Regions from separate parts of the Buttiauxella agrestis genome, predicted to be linked through region 1. Evidence: predicted binding sites of a transcription regulator. Region 1 holds the regulator's gene; each other region holds the start of a gene.
What was found. Region 1 encodes PurR, which represses purine synthesis genes. Its sites were predicted from a motif close to CANGCAAACGTTTGCNTG; they were not measured.
Positions count from the first base shown of each region.

Region 2: a site for PurR is predicted at 2,164-2,181, ahead of gcvT (glycine cleavage system aminomethyltransferase GcvT). Genes of this name have one in related genera too.
Region 3: a site for PurR is predicted at 2,459-2,476, ahead of cvpA (colicin V production protein). Genes of this name have one in related genera too.

Region 1 is NZ_UIGI01000001.1:2,258,940-2,263,241, forward strand. Features, by position in the region: gene punC (purine nucleoside transporter PunC) at 1-1,049, opposite strand, end outside; gene punR (DNA-binding transcriptional activator PunR) at 1,165-2,076, shown strand; gene purR (HTH-type transcriptional repressor PurR) at 2,169-3,194, opposite strand; gene cydH (cytochrome bd-I oxidase subunit CydH) at 3,491-3,580, shown strand; gene sodB (superoxide dismutase [Fe]) at 3,620-4,201, opposite strand.
Region 2 is NZ_UIGI01000001.1:802,263-806,564, forward strand. Features, by position in the region: gene ubiH (2-octaprenyl-6-methoxyphenyl hydroxylase) at 1-627, shown strand, start outside; gene ubiI (FAD-dependent 2-octaprenylphenol hydroxylase) at 652-1,854, shown strand; gene gcvT (glycine cleavage system aminomethyltransferase GcvT) at 2,276-3,373, shown strand; gene gcvH (glycine cleavage system protein GcvH) at 3,396-3,785, shown strand; gene gcvP (aminomethyl-transferring glycine dehydrogenase) at 4,011-4,302, shown strand, end outside.
Region 3 is NZ_UIGI01000001.1:1,390,623-1,394,924, reverse strand. Features, by position in the region: gene DY231_RS06615 (UbiX family flavin prenyltransferase) at 1-250, opposite strand, end outside; gene purF (amidophosphoribosyltransferase) at 361-1,878, opposite strand; gene cvpA (colicin V production protein) at 1,913-2,401, opposite strand; gene dedD (cell division protein DedD) at 2,567-3,295, opposite strand; gene folC (bifunctional tetrahydrofolate synthase/dihydrofolate synthase) at 3,285-4,302, opposite strand, start outside.

The sequences.
Region 1 (4,302 bases):
AAACTTGCCAGGAAGCACAGGCCCAATTGCAGCGTGTTTTGCAGCGCAGCGGCTTTACCCGTGGCCTGCGGGAATGGCAGCAGTGCTGAAGCGACAACGATGGGGTAAATTGCACCGTTGGCGATTGCCATGATACAGAATGGGATCAGCAGCAGCGTCAGGGTCGCGTGACCGCTTATCGAAACCGCCCAGGTGCCGAAAATACTCAGCGTATATAAAGCCAGCAGCCAGGGCAGCATTTGCTTACCGTTCCATTTTTGCAGCGCGCTGCGACAACCGTAACCGCCAATCAGGAAGGCAATGGTTTGTGGCACGTAGCTCAGGCCGATTGCCGCCGGGCTGTAACCCATATCGTTCAGGATGAATGGGGAACCGGTCAACCAGGCAAAGAAGCTTGCGGAACAAGCGGCATAAATCAATACGTTGCCGCTATATACGCGATTGCGCAGCAACGACATAAAGCTGACTTTATTGTCTTCCGTTTGCGGGTGATGCTGAGTGCGTGGCTTCAGGCGCAGCGTTGGGATCATCAGCACCAGGGTGATTCCAAACAGGGTGGCGAAGATCGCCTGCCAGTCGAAGTGCACCAAAATCCAGCTACCGAGCAGCGGTGCCAGTGCCGGAGACAAGCCAACCAGCGGCATAATCGTGGCGAAAATACGATTTGCGCGATTCGCCGGGTAATAATCCGTCACCAGTGCCTGCCAGCTCACCGCCGCAGAACACACACCCACGGCCTGTACAAAGCGCAGGACCAACAGCGCGGTGGCGCTTTCGACCCACAACATGCCGATACAACCGACGGCAAACAGGCTCAACCCGGCCAGTAACACAGGTTTGCGGCCGAAATGGTCAGACAGCGGCCCCCACATTAACTGGGCGAACGCAAATCCGGCGAGGAACAAACTCAGGCTTGCGCTCACCGCGGAAGCATCGGTCTGTAAATCTTGCTGAATAGCCGCGAAAGCTGGCAGATACATGTCTGTGGCGAGGAACCCCAGCACACTTAATCCGGCCAGCCAGATAAGAAATCCTTTTGATGGTTGCATGTTTTTCTCTTGATTTATCTTGCAGGTTGATTGCCGCGAGAGTGTACGGAGTGCAATTACGCTTGTGAAACGCTAATATTTGTCTATTGCGTTCAAAAAATTTGTGAGCAGAAAAATGTGGTCAGAATATTCGCTGGAAGTGATAGATGCGGTGGCGCGCAATGGCAGCTTCAGTGGTGCTGCACAGGAGTTGCACCGCGTTCCGTCTGCCATCAGCTATACGGTACGGCAACTGGAAGAGTGGTTAGCTGTGCCGCTGTTTGAACGCCGTCACCGTGACGTGGAATTAACCCCCGCAGGCGTCTTTTTTTTGAAGGAAGGGCGCTCTGTTATCAAAAAAATGATGACGACACGGCAACAGTGCCAGCAGATCGCAAATGGATGGCGCGGACACCTGGCGATTGCGGTCGATAATATTGTAAAACCGGAGCGCACGCGCCAGCTGGTGTTGGATTTCTACCGTCATTTCCCGGATATCGAGCTGCATATTTTTCAGGAAGTTTTTAACGGCGTGTGGGACGCACTGGCGGATGGGCGCGTTGAAGTTGCGATTGGCGCCACTCAGGCTATTCCTGTCGGTGGGCGTTTTGCCTTCCGGGACATGGGGACACTGAGCTGGCGTTGCGTGGTGGCAGCGAATCATCCCCTGGCGATACAAGGCGGCACATTGAGTGATGACGACTTGCGAGCCTGGCCGTCGCTGGTTCTGGAAGATACTTCGCGTTCTTTACCCAAACGTATTACCTGGCTGCTGGATAACCAGCGGCGCGTAGTGGTACCGGATTGGGAATCGGGTTCCGATTGCCTGAGTGCAGGTTTGTGTATCGGTATGGTGCCATTGCATATCGCCAGACCGTGGGTAGATTCTGGTAAATGGTGCGAGCTGACGTTGGATAACCCATTCCCGGATGCCGCGTGTTGCCTGACGTGGAAGCAAAATGATGCGTCACCCGCGCTAGCCTGGTTACTAGATTATCTGGGAGATAGCGAAACGATGAATCAGGAGTGGTTGCAGGAGCCATTATAAATCGGGCAGTTCGTAGGGTGGATAAGCCGTAGGCGTCATCCACCATTTACGTCAGAACTGTCGGATGACGCTGCTGTACGGCCTACGATATTTTAGCGGCGATAATCGCGGAACGGACCGTCGGCTACGGAGCGGCGTTCAATCAGGCGCGGATGCACTTCAATTGATTGCGACTCTTCGCGTTTGTTGACGATACGGTCCAGCAGCATGTTAAACGCCGTTTCACCCAGCGAATCTTTCGGCTGGTGAATGGTGGTCAGGGCAGGCGAGAAGAAACGCGCATTGCGCACATTGTCGTAACCAATAACGGAGACATCCTGCGGCACACGCAGACCCATCTCATCAGCGGCACAAATCGCGCCCATCGCCATAATATCGCCGCCACAGAATACTGCCGTTGGACGATGAGACTGGCCGAGGATCTGCTGCATCGCGCGGTAGCCAGACTCTGGCTCAAAGTCACCCTGAACAATCCAGTTTTCTGGAATGGCGATACCGGCTTCTTCCAGCGCTTTCATAAAGCCTGCGTGACGACCACCGCCGGTATTACGTTCCATTTGGCCAGGAATGGCACCAATTTCACGGTGGCCGCGTTCAATCAAATAACGCCCGGCCAGATAACCGCCGTGGAACGCGTTATCGACCACTGAGTCGGTGAAGTCTGCGCGAGCTTCGCCCCAGTCCATCACCACCATTGGGATATGGCGGTATTCTTCGAGCATGGTCAGCAGATATTCCGGATACTCAGAACACATCACCAGCAGGCCATCGACGCGCTTTTGCGCCATCATTGATAAATAAGCGCGCTGTTTTTCAAAGTTGTTGTGCGCATTACCCAGAATCAGAGTGTAGCCTTTTTCAAAGCAGCTATTTTCCACGGCTTCGATGATCTCGGCGAAATAGGGGGCTTCGCTGGAAGTGGCAAGCAGACCAATCGTTTTGGTGTGATTAACTTTAAGGCTGCGTGCGACGGCACTGGGTGAATAGTGCAATTCTTTGATTGCCGCCCAGACCGCATTGCGTGTCTCTTCCGCCACAAAACGAGTTTTGTTAATCACATGTGATACGGTTGTAGTGGAAACGTTTGCGCGCTTCGCCACGTCCTTGATTGTCGCCATTAAATTTCACTCCAGGCCATATCGTAAACTCCTGATAACTAATATGTTAAACGTTTGCGTACACTGACTCCTGAGGCAACGTTTGGGTTGCGGGTATGCCGGGATTGCGACATAAAACGGAAGGAGGGCATAGAATTGATGGTACGCAATAAATTAGCGAGGGATTTTGGCCTATCCGGAAGAAAAGTGGAAGAGGGAAAAGCGATATCAGGTTAAAACCAGGAGGATTTTTATCTCTGGTTGTGGGAAAATCAATCTGACACACCGATTGTAAGGTAATTAAAAGGAGTTTAGCGATGAGCACAGATTTGAAATTTTCAATCACCACAACGGTTATTGTTCTGGCACTGATCGTATTTGGCGCGTTAACCGCCGTACTGCACTGATTAAAATGGGCCGCAATCGCGGCCCATATCTTTTAGGTTTTACGCTGCCAGATTCTTCGCAACAAATTCCCAGTTCACCAGCGCCCAGAAATGCTCAAGGTAGCCTGCACGAGCATTACGGTAGTCGATGTAGTAAGCATGTTCCCAAACGTCTACCGTCAACAGCGGTTTTGCCGCAGTGGTCAGCGGGGTGCCCGCGTTAGACGTTGAAACGATAGCTAATGCGCCATCTTCTTGCTTAACCAGCCAGGTCCAACCCGCGCCGAAGTTTTTGATAGCCGCGTCGGTAAACTGCTGTTTGAATTCAGCAAAGCTACCAAAAGATTTATTGATGGCTTCCAGCAGTGCGCCTGTTGGTTCGCCACCTGCGTTTGGCGCCAGACAGTTCCAGTAGAAAGTGTGGTTCCACACCTGTGCTGCGTTGTTGAATACGCCGCCTTCTGAAGTACGAACGATCTCTTCCAGAGTTTTACCTTCAAACGCGGTGCCCTTAACCAGATTGTTCAGGTTAGTGACGTAGGTTTGATGGTGTTTACCGTAATGGTATTCCAGCGTTTCAGCAGAGATGTGCGGGGCTAATGCATCTTTCGCATATGGTAGTGCAGGTAATTCGAACGACATTGCAAACTCCTTATTACCCGTCATTCTTCGGGCCGCATAGTAGGCTCAAATTATTTAGGGTATCTATTGTTAAACAAACACTTTTAGTGCGGGTTTAGGTT
Region 2 (4,302 bases), 1.5 Mb from region 1:
GCGGTAATCGCCAACATCACTACATCGCAACCGCATAACGGGCGTGCGTTTGAGCGTTTCACCGAGCATGGCCCGCTGGCGATGTTACCGATGTCGAATGGGCGCTGTTCGCTGGTTTGGTGCCAGCCGCGAGACGCTCAGGCTGAAATCGCGCAGTGGAGTGACGAGAAATTCTGCAATGAGCTGCAACGGGCCTTTGGCTGGCGGCTTGGGCGAATCACTCACGCTGGCGCGCGTTCGCAATACCCCCTCGCGTTGACCACCGCTTCGCAGCCGGTTTCGCACCGCGTTGCGCTGGTGGGCAATGCCGCGCAAACTCTGCATCCGATTGCCGGGCAGGGCTTTAACCTCGGCCTGCGCGATGTGATGTCACTGGCTGAAGATTTAGCGGCAGCACACGAAGCCTCTCAGGACCCAGGCAGTTATGCGGTGCTGGCCCAGTATCAGCAGCGACGTCAGGAAGATAAAAATGCCACCATTGGCGTGACCGATGGTTTAGTTCAGTTGTTTGCCAATCGTTGGGCACCGCTTGTTGTGGGGCGCAATCTTGGTTTGATGGCAATGGAACATTTAACTCCGGCACGTGATTTGCTGGCACAGCGAACTCTCGGTTGGGTTGCGCGTTAAAACAGGTTTTTAAGGAGAGTCAATTTGCAAAGCGTTGATGTGGCGATTGTTGGTGGTGGCATGGTCGGACTGGCAGTGGCCTGTGGTTTGCAAGGGAGTGGCTTACGTGTCGCGGTGCTTGAGAACCATCTCCCGCAGCCGCTGGCCTCGGATTCTGCGCCAGCTTTGCGTGTCTCAGCCATCAATGCCGCCAGTGAAAAACTGCTGACTCATCTTGGTGCGTGGCCGAAAATTATCGCCCAACGTGCCAGTTGCTATCACGGCATGGAAGTGTGGGATCAAGACAGCTTCGGGCATATCGCTTTTGATGATAAATCCTTTGGATTTAGTCACCTGGGCCACATTATTGAAAATGCGGTCATTCACCATGCTTTATGGCAGCAGGCTGAACAGTGCAGCGACATCACATTGATGGCTCCTGCCGAATTGCAACAAGTCGCATGGGGCGAAAACGAAGCGTTTATCACCCTTAAAGATGGCGCAATGCTCACTGCCCGCCTGGTGATTGGCGCGGATGGTGCAAACTCCTGGGTGCGTAAACAGGCTGATATCCCGCTGACATTTTGGGATTATCGCCACCACGCTCTGGTTGCCACCATTCGTACGACTGAACCTCATCAGGCAGTGGCCCGCCAGGTGTTTCATGGCGAGGGTATTCTGGCATTTCTGCCGTTAAGCGACCCGCATTTATGCTCCATTGTCTGGTCGTTGCCACCGCTGGAAGCCGAACGTTTGCAGCAGGTGAGTCGTGAAGAATTTAACCAGGCGCTCAGTGTGGCCTTCGATATGCGCCTGGGTTTGTGCAATGTTGAAAGCGAGCGTCAGGTGTTCCCGTTGACGGGGCGTTATGCGCGTAATTTTGCCGCTCACCGTCTGGCGCTGGTGGGCGATGCTGCACATACGATTCATCCGCTGGCCGGGCAGGGCGTGAACCTGGGCTTTATGGACGCCGCTGAGTTGATTGATGAAGTGCGCCGTTTGCACAGTCAGGGCAAAGACATCGGGCAGTATTTGTATCTGCGCCGCTACGAACGTAGCCGCAAACACAGTGCCGCAATGATGCTCGCCAGCATGCAGGGTTTCCGGGACTTGTTTGCCGGGACTCATCCGGCGAAGAAACTGCTACGCGATATTGGTCTGAAACTGGCTGATACGTTGCCGGGTGTGAAACCGCAATTGGTTCGCCAGGCGATGGGCCTACACGATCTTCCAGATTGGTTAAGATAACTGTGTCACATTTCCCTTTCTTTTATTAGAAAGGGAAACGCCTCCTCTCATTTGAAAAATTCTAATCTCACCTCATATTTCGGATTACTTTTTCTTATCCCACGTTTTTAGCGATGTAGTGAATTTGTTTCTGAAATGGTGGTAAATGTTAGCTAACGCTAAATTCTGACTAAAACACTTCCTGTTTATGCGCGGTGTCTCGCATTTTTCCAGATGAATGCTCTGCATCATGTGCCTCTCATTTTGGTCATAAGCTAATGCAATGACCGTTTGTACCTTATGGTTTACTCCCTCATTCAATGGTAAGTTCAGGCAAAAGGTAACGTTTGCGTCGCTATCGGGATCGGTGGCGATGCTGGGTTTCGTCTGACGAAAAGAAAAGCGAACCGCGCTTTTCAACCAGATGGTTAAAGAGGAACAAATGACTCAAAAGACCCCTTTGTTTGAACAGCACAATCTCTGCGGTGCGCGCATGGTGGATTTCCATGGCTGGATGATGCCATTGCACTATGGCTCGCAGATTGATGAGCACCACGCGGTGCGTAACGATGCCGGGATGTTTGATGTTTCCCACATGACCATCGTTGACCTGAAAGGCAGCCGTACCCGCGAATTCCTGCGTTACTTAGTGGCAAATGACGTTGCCAAACTCACCCAACCGGGTAAAGCCCTCTACACCGCAATGCTCAACGCCTCCGGCGGTGTTATCGATGACCTGATTATCTATTTCCAGACCGAAGACTATTTCCGCCTGGTGGTGAATTCTGCGACCCGTGAAAAAGACCTGGCCTGGATTAACCAACACGCCGAGCCGTTCTCCGTTTCCGTTACCGTGCGTGATGACCTGTCGCTGATTGCCGTTCAGGGGCCAAACGCACAGGCCAAAGCCGCGCAGCTGTTTACCGCAGAACAACGTGCTGCTGTTGCTGGCATGAAGCCATTCTTTGGCGTTCAGGCGGGTGATTTGTTTATTGCGACAACCGGTTATACCGGTGAAGCAGGTTACGAAATCGCGATGCCTAACGAAAAAGCCGCTGAGTTTTGGGCGCAACTGGTCGAGATTGGCGTCAAACCTTGTGGACTGGGCGCACGCGATACGCTGCGTCTGGAATCTGGCATGAACTTATACAGCCAGGAAATGGACGAAGGCGTTTCACCTCTTGCCGCCAACATGGGTTGGACTATCGCCTGGCAGCCTGAAGACCGCGATTTCATTGGCCGCGAAGCGCTTGAAGCCCAGCGTGAGAAAGGCACCGACCAACTCGTTGGTTTGATCATGACGGAAAAAGGCGTATTACGTAATGAGCTGCCAGTCCGTTTTACTGACGAATCAGGCAACATCCACGAGGGTGTCATTACCAGCGGAACTTTCTCGCCGACATTGGGCTACAGCATCGCTCTGGCTCGCGTGCCGGCAGGCATTGGTGAAACCGCGATTGTGCAAATTCGTAACCGCGAAATGCCGGTCAAAGTAACCAAACCCATTTTTGTTCGCGGCGGTAAAGCTGTCGCGCAGTGATTTTGAAATCAGGAGAAAAACAATGAGCAATGTGCCGAACGAATTGAAATACAGCAAAGAGCACGAGTGGTTGCGTAAAGAATCTGATGGAACTTACACCGTGGGTATCACCGAGCATGCGCAAGAACTGCTGGGTGACATGGTGTTTGTCGATCTGCCTGAAGTGGGCGCAACCGTAAGCACTGGCGATGACTGCGCCGTTGCTGAATCGGTAAAAGCCGCTTCTGATATTTACGCGCCAATCAGCGGTGAGATCATCGCAGTAAACAACGATCTTAGCGACTCACCAGAGCTTATCAACAGCGAGCCGTACGCGGCGGGTTGGATCTTCAAGATCAAAGCGAGCGACGAGTCCGAACTGGATGGTTTGCTGGATGCGACTGCGTACGAAGCTTTGCTAGAAGACGAATAGATTCCCTTCATCCTTCGTGTTGCTGGGGTGTTGGCGTCGCTCAAACACCCCAGTCACGTACTTATGTACGCTCCTGGGGGATGCTTTCACTTGCCGCCTACCAGCAACACAAATGATTTTGGGAATCGAAATTTTCGGGTGTGCTGTACCAGCCCGGTTTTGTAGGGTGGATAAACGTAGTGCCATCCACCGCTAAAGCCCCACATGTTTCAGGAATCACCGCTCATGACCCAGTCTTTACGTCAGCTTGAAAATCACGAAGCGTTTATCGACCGCCACATTGGACCAGACGCACAGCAGCAACACGAAATGCTGGAGGCGGTGGGCGCTCGTTCGTTAAACGACTTAATCGCTTCGATCGTTCCGGCTGATATCCAGCTTGCCGAGCCACCACAGGTGGGGGAGGCTGCAACAGAATTCGCGGCCCTGGCTGAATTAAAGACCATTGCCAGCCGTAACAAGCGTTTTAAAACTTACATCGGCATGGGTTATACCGCGGTGCAAACTCCCCCGGTGA
Region 3 (4,302 bases), 870 kb from region 1:
TCACCATGCCGTGCGTCTTAAAAGAGCCAGAGGAAAGGCTGGCGGCGATATCACGCGAGTCGTGAACCACATCAGCAAAGGCCTGAACTTCTCGTAAGGAAATATCGGTTTCCAGCGCGAGGGTCTGGCGAGCTGCGTTACTCAGAATGAGATGAGTTTCGATATCGGGTAATTGTTGCAGAACCTGAAGTAGTCGCACACCGTAGATTGCACCACTGGCACCTGAAATCCCAACAATTAACCGTTTCATATTTTAGTTCGCCCGAGGAGTTTATCTGGGCTGACTTTGCCGCAAGATGGGCAGGGATGCAAGAAATGGTAACCCTCTCCTTCAAGGAGAGGGTTAGGTTGAGGATGGTGTTAACCCTCGTTATGCATCTCTAAGTTTTCCACTTCGTTCTGACGGGCAATCGCTTGTGAATCGTCATTACGCAGTGACTCAAGATACTCAAGGTATTCGTGATCCACATCTTTGGTCACGTAAATACCGTTGAACACCGAGCATTCAAACTGCGTGATATCCGGATTCTCAACGCGAACCGCTTCAATCAGATCGTTCAGATCCTGGAAAATCAGACCATCGGCACCAATCAACTGACGGATCTCATCAACTTCACGGCCATGAGCAATCAGTTCGTTGGCGCTTGGCATATCGATGCCGTACACATTCGGGAAACGAATTTCCGGTGCCGCTGACGCGAGGTAAACTTTCTTCGCACCGGCTTCACGAGCCATCTCGATAATTTGCTCTGAAGTGGTGCCGCGCACGATGGAGTCATCCACCAGCAGCACGTTCTTATCACGGAACTCAGCGCGGTTAGCATTCAGTTTACGACGCACAGATTTACGACGCAGTTGCTGGCCTGGCATGATGAACGTGCGGCCCACGTAGCGGTTTTTCACAAAACCCTGACGGTACGGCTTGTCGAGAATACGGGCGATTTCCAGCGCGATGTCGCACGAGGTTTCTGGAATCGGGATAACCACGTCGATATCCAAATCTTCCCATTCGCGAGCAATTTTCTCACCGAGCTTTTTACCCATTTCAACGCGGGCGCTGTAAACGGAAATTTTGTCGATGAACGAGTCCGGGCGCGCAAAGTAAACGTACTCGAACAGGCATGGATTGCTGGTTGGGTTGTCAGCACACTGGCGTGTGAACAACTGGCCTTTTTCGGTGATGTACACCGCTTCGCCCGGCGCAACATCACGCAGGAACTCAAAGCCCAGCGTATCAAGCGCAACGCTTTCGGAAGCCACCATATATTCAGTGCGGCCATCATTCAAATCGCGCTTGCCCATCACCAACGGACGAATACCGTTCGGGTCGCGGAACGCCACCATACCGTGGCCGATAATCATCGCAACACAAGCGTACGCACCACGAATCTGGCGGTTGGTTGCGGCTATCGCTGCGAAAATGTTGTCTGCTTCCAGCGGATAGTTGCGGAAGTTATCCAGCTCGCTGGCAAAAACATTGAGCAGGATTTCAGAATCGGAAGTGGTGTTAATGTGACGACGCTTTTCTTCGAACAACTTTTGGCGCAGTTCGTGGGCGTTAGTCAGATTGCCGTTGTGTGCAAGAGTAATGCCGTACGGAGAGTTAACATAGAAAGGTTGGGCTTCAGAAGCGCTAGAGCTACCCGCAGTCGGATAACGTACGTGGCCGATACCCATGTTTCCCTGCAAGCGTTGCATGTGAATGGCACCGAACACATCGCTCACCAGCCCATTGGCTTTACGCAGACGAAAACAATTTAAGGCATCGATGGTGACGATGCCTGCGGCATCCTGCCCACGGTGTTGAAGCACCGTTAACGCGTCATAGATAGACTGGTTTACCGGCATAAAACCGGCGATACCGACAATACCGCACATGTTGTCTTTTCCTCATTAAGCCACAACCCCTGCCTTATGGCCGGGGCAAGAAACTTGACGAGCTTTGCAGATAGTCAAAAAACCATCTGATGATGAAACTGAATTGCGGGATAAGCTGCGACTTTTGCCAGTCGTCACTCTTGGAAAAACCAGTGAACGTATCAAGAAAGAACAGAATGGCGGCGACGATCAGTGCTCCACGTAACGCACCAAAGCAAATCCCCAACACCCTGTCTGTACCCGACAGGCCGGTTTTCTCAACCAGCGCGCTAATCACATAATTGACTATCGCACCGACGATGAGTGTCGCGATAAACAGTATCGCGATAGCTATTCCATTACGTACCAGTTCGTCTTCAAAGCCAGTGAACCAGACAGAAAGGTAAGTGTAGTAATGACTGGCGACAAAGAAAGCACAGCCCCAGGTTACTAGCGATAACGCTTCACGCACAAACCCACGAATAACACTAATCAGAGCCGAAAAGCCGATGACCGCAATGATGGCGTAATCTATCCAAACCATGAACAAATCCCACGACAAATCGCCCTGACGTCCAGTTCGGGGCGCATTCTAACAGAAAAAGAAAACGTTTGCGTAGGGATTTCCTTCCCTCGCGTAAATAAATAATGGCGTTGAAAAAATGCTCAACGCCATTAAAAATTTGCCCTAAATCCCGCCTCTGCGGGTTTATCTGGCCGTGTAAGTCATCACTACACCGTTCAGCCCGGAAAGCGAATTCAGCTCGCCCAGTGAAGACTTAAGTTTGTCTTTCGAGGCATCCGGCCCTACCAGAATTCGGGTGACTTTTCCCTGAACTGGTGTCGACGGTGAGGTGTAAGCACGGAACCCAGCGCCGCGTAGTTTACCAACAATTTCATTCACTTTGTCGGCATTCTTCAAAGCACCCAGTTGCACGACGTAAGCTTTGCCTGTTGGTGCTTGCTCGGCAGTTTCTTGCTTCGCTGGTTTTGCAGGCTCCGGAGGCTGTTCGTTCATCATTGCCAGACGTTCTTCGGTTTGGTCAACAGAAGCTTTGCTCTGTGGTTTTTCAACCGGCTTAGGTTTTGGTTTCTCAGCCACAGGTTTCGGCTTCGGCTGTTCACGGTTAACAGGCACTTCATCAATGCCCGCTGCTCCATCCCCTGGCAAAGAAGCGATATCAAGCCCTGGTGCTGCCGCTGTGCCTGCTCTCACCTCTTCAGCCGCCCCTTCAGGGGGTTGCGAAGGCAGTGCCTGAGTCGCGGCAGGCAGCATGTCTGGCTCATCGGTGTCACCCGGTTTTGGAACCAGAGGAATCGCTGCGAACTCATCCTGATAATGCTTTTTCTGACCATCAAGCAGCCCTGGCAGGATAATGACCCCCAGTGCGACCAGAATAATGGTTCCGACTAATCGATTTTGAAACTTACTCGCCACCTGCTTTCTCCGCGTCCAACGCTTCCATTACGTGGGCTACTGTATGAAATGAACCACACACCAGCACGGTATCATTTTCTGCGGCGGCCTTCATTGCGGCACGCCAGGCTTGCGCCACACTGCCATAGACTTCGCCCTGACCGAGATGTTCAATCAGTTGTTCCGCCGTGGCACCGCGTGGGCCTTCTAATGGAGCACAATACCAGCTATCAACCTGAGGGGACAAACATGCCAACGTGCCGGCGATGTCTTTGTCATGCAGCATCCCGATAACGGCCAACACGCGTCCGCGTTTAGGGAGCTGCTCCAGACGCCGGGCCAAATATGCCGCTGCATGAGGGTTGTGCGCCACATCAAGGATCACCAACGGCTCACGCGAAATCACCTGGAATCGCCCCGGTAACGTCGCTTCTTTAATGCCTTGAATAATAGCCTCATTGCTGACATTTAGCCCGCTGGCACGCAACGCCGCCAGTGCCGTCGCCGCATTCGGCTGCGGAACTAACGGCAGAGGCAATCCGCTCAGTTCGCCCTGAGCATCTTTGAAGCTCCAGCTATTCTCACCAACGTGATAAGACCAGTCCACGCCACGGCACAGCAGTTGCGCGCCCTTCTCCGTCGCCACATCGGCAATGGTATGCGGCATATCAGGCTCGCCGACGATTGCCGGTTTCCCGCCACGGAACACACCCGCTTTTTCACGTCCGATGCTTTCACGATCTGGTCCCAGCCAGTCGGTGTGGTCCAGCGCGATACTGGTCACGACCGCCACATCGGCATCGACAATATTGGTGGCATCAAGACGCCCGCCCAGGCCCACTTCAAGGATCACCACATCCACCGCCAGTTGCTTAAACAACAGTAGCGCCGACAAGGTGCTGTACTCAAAATAGGTCAGCGATGTCTCGCCACGCGCGGCTTCAATTTGTGCAAAAGCCGCCGTATGGTATGCCTCGTCCAGCTCTTCACTTTGTACGCGCACGCGTTCGGTGTAACGCACCAGATGC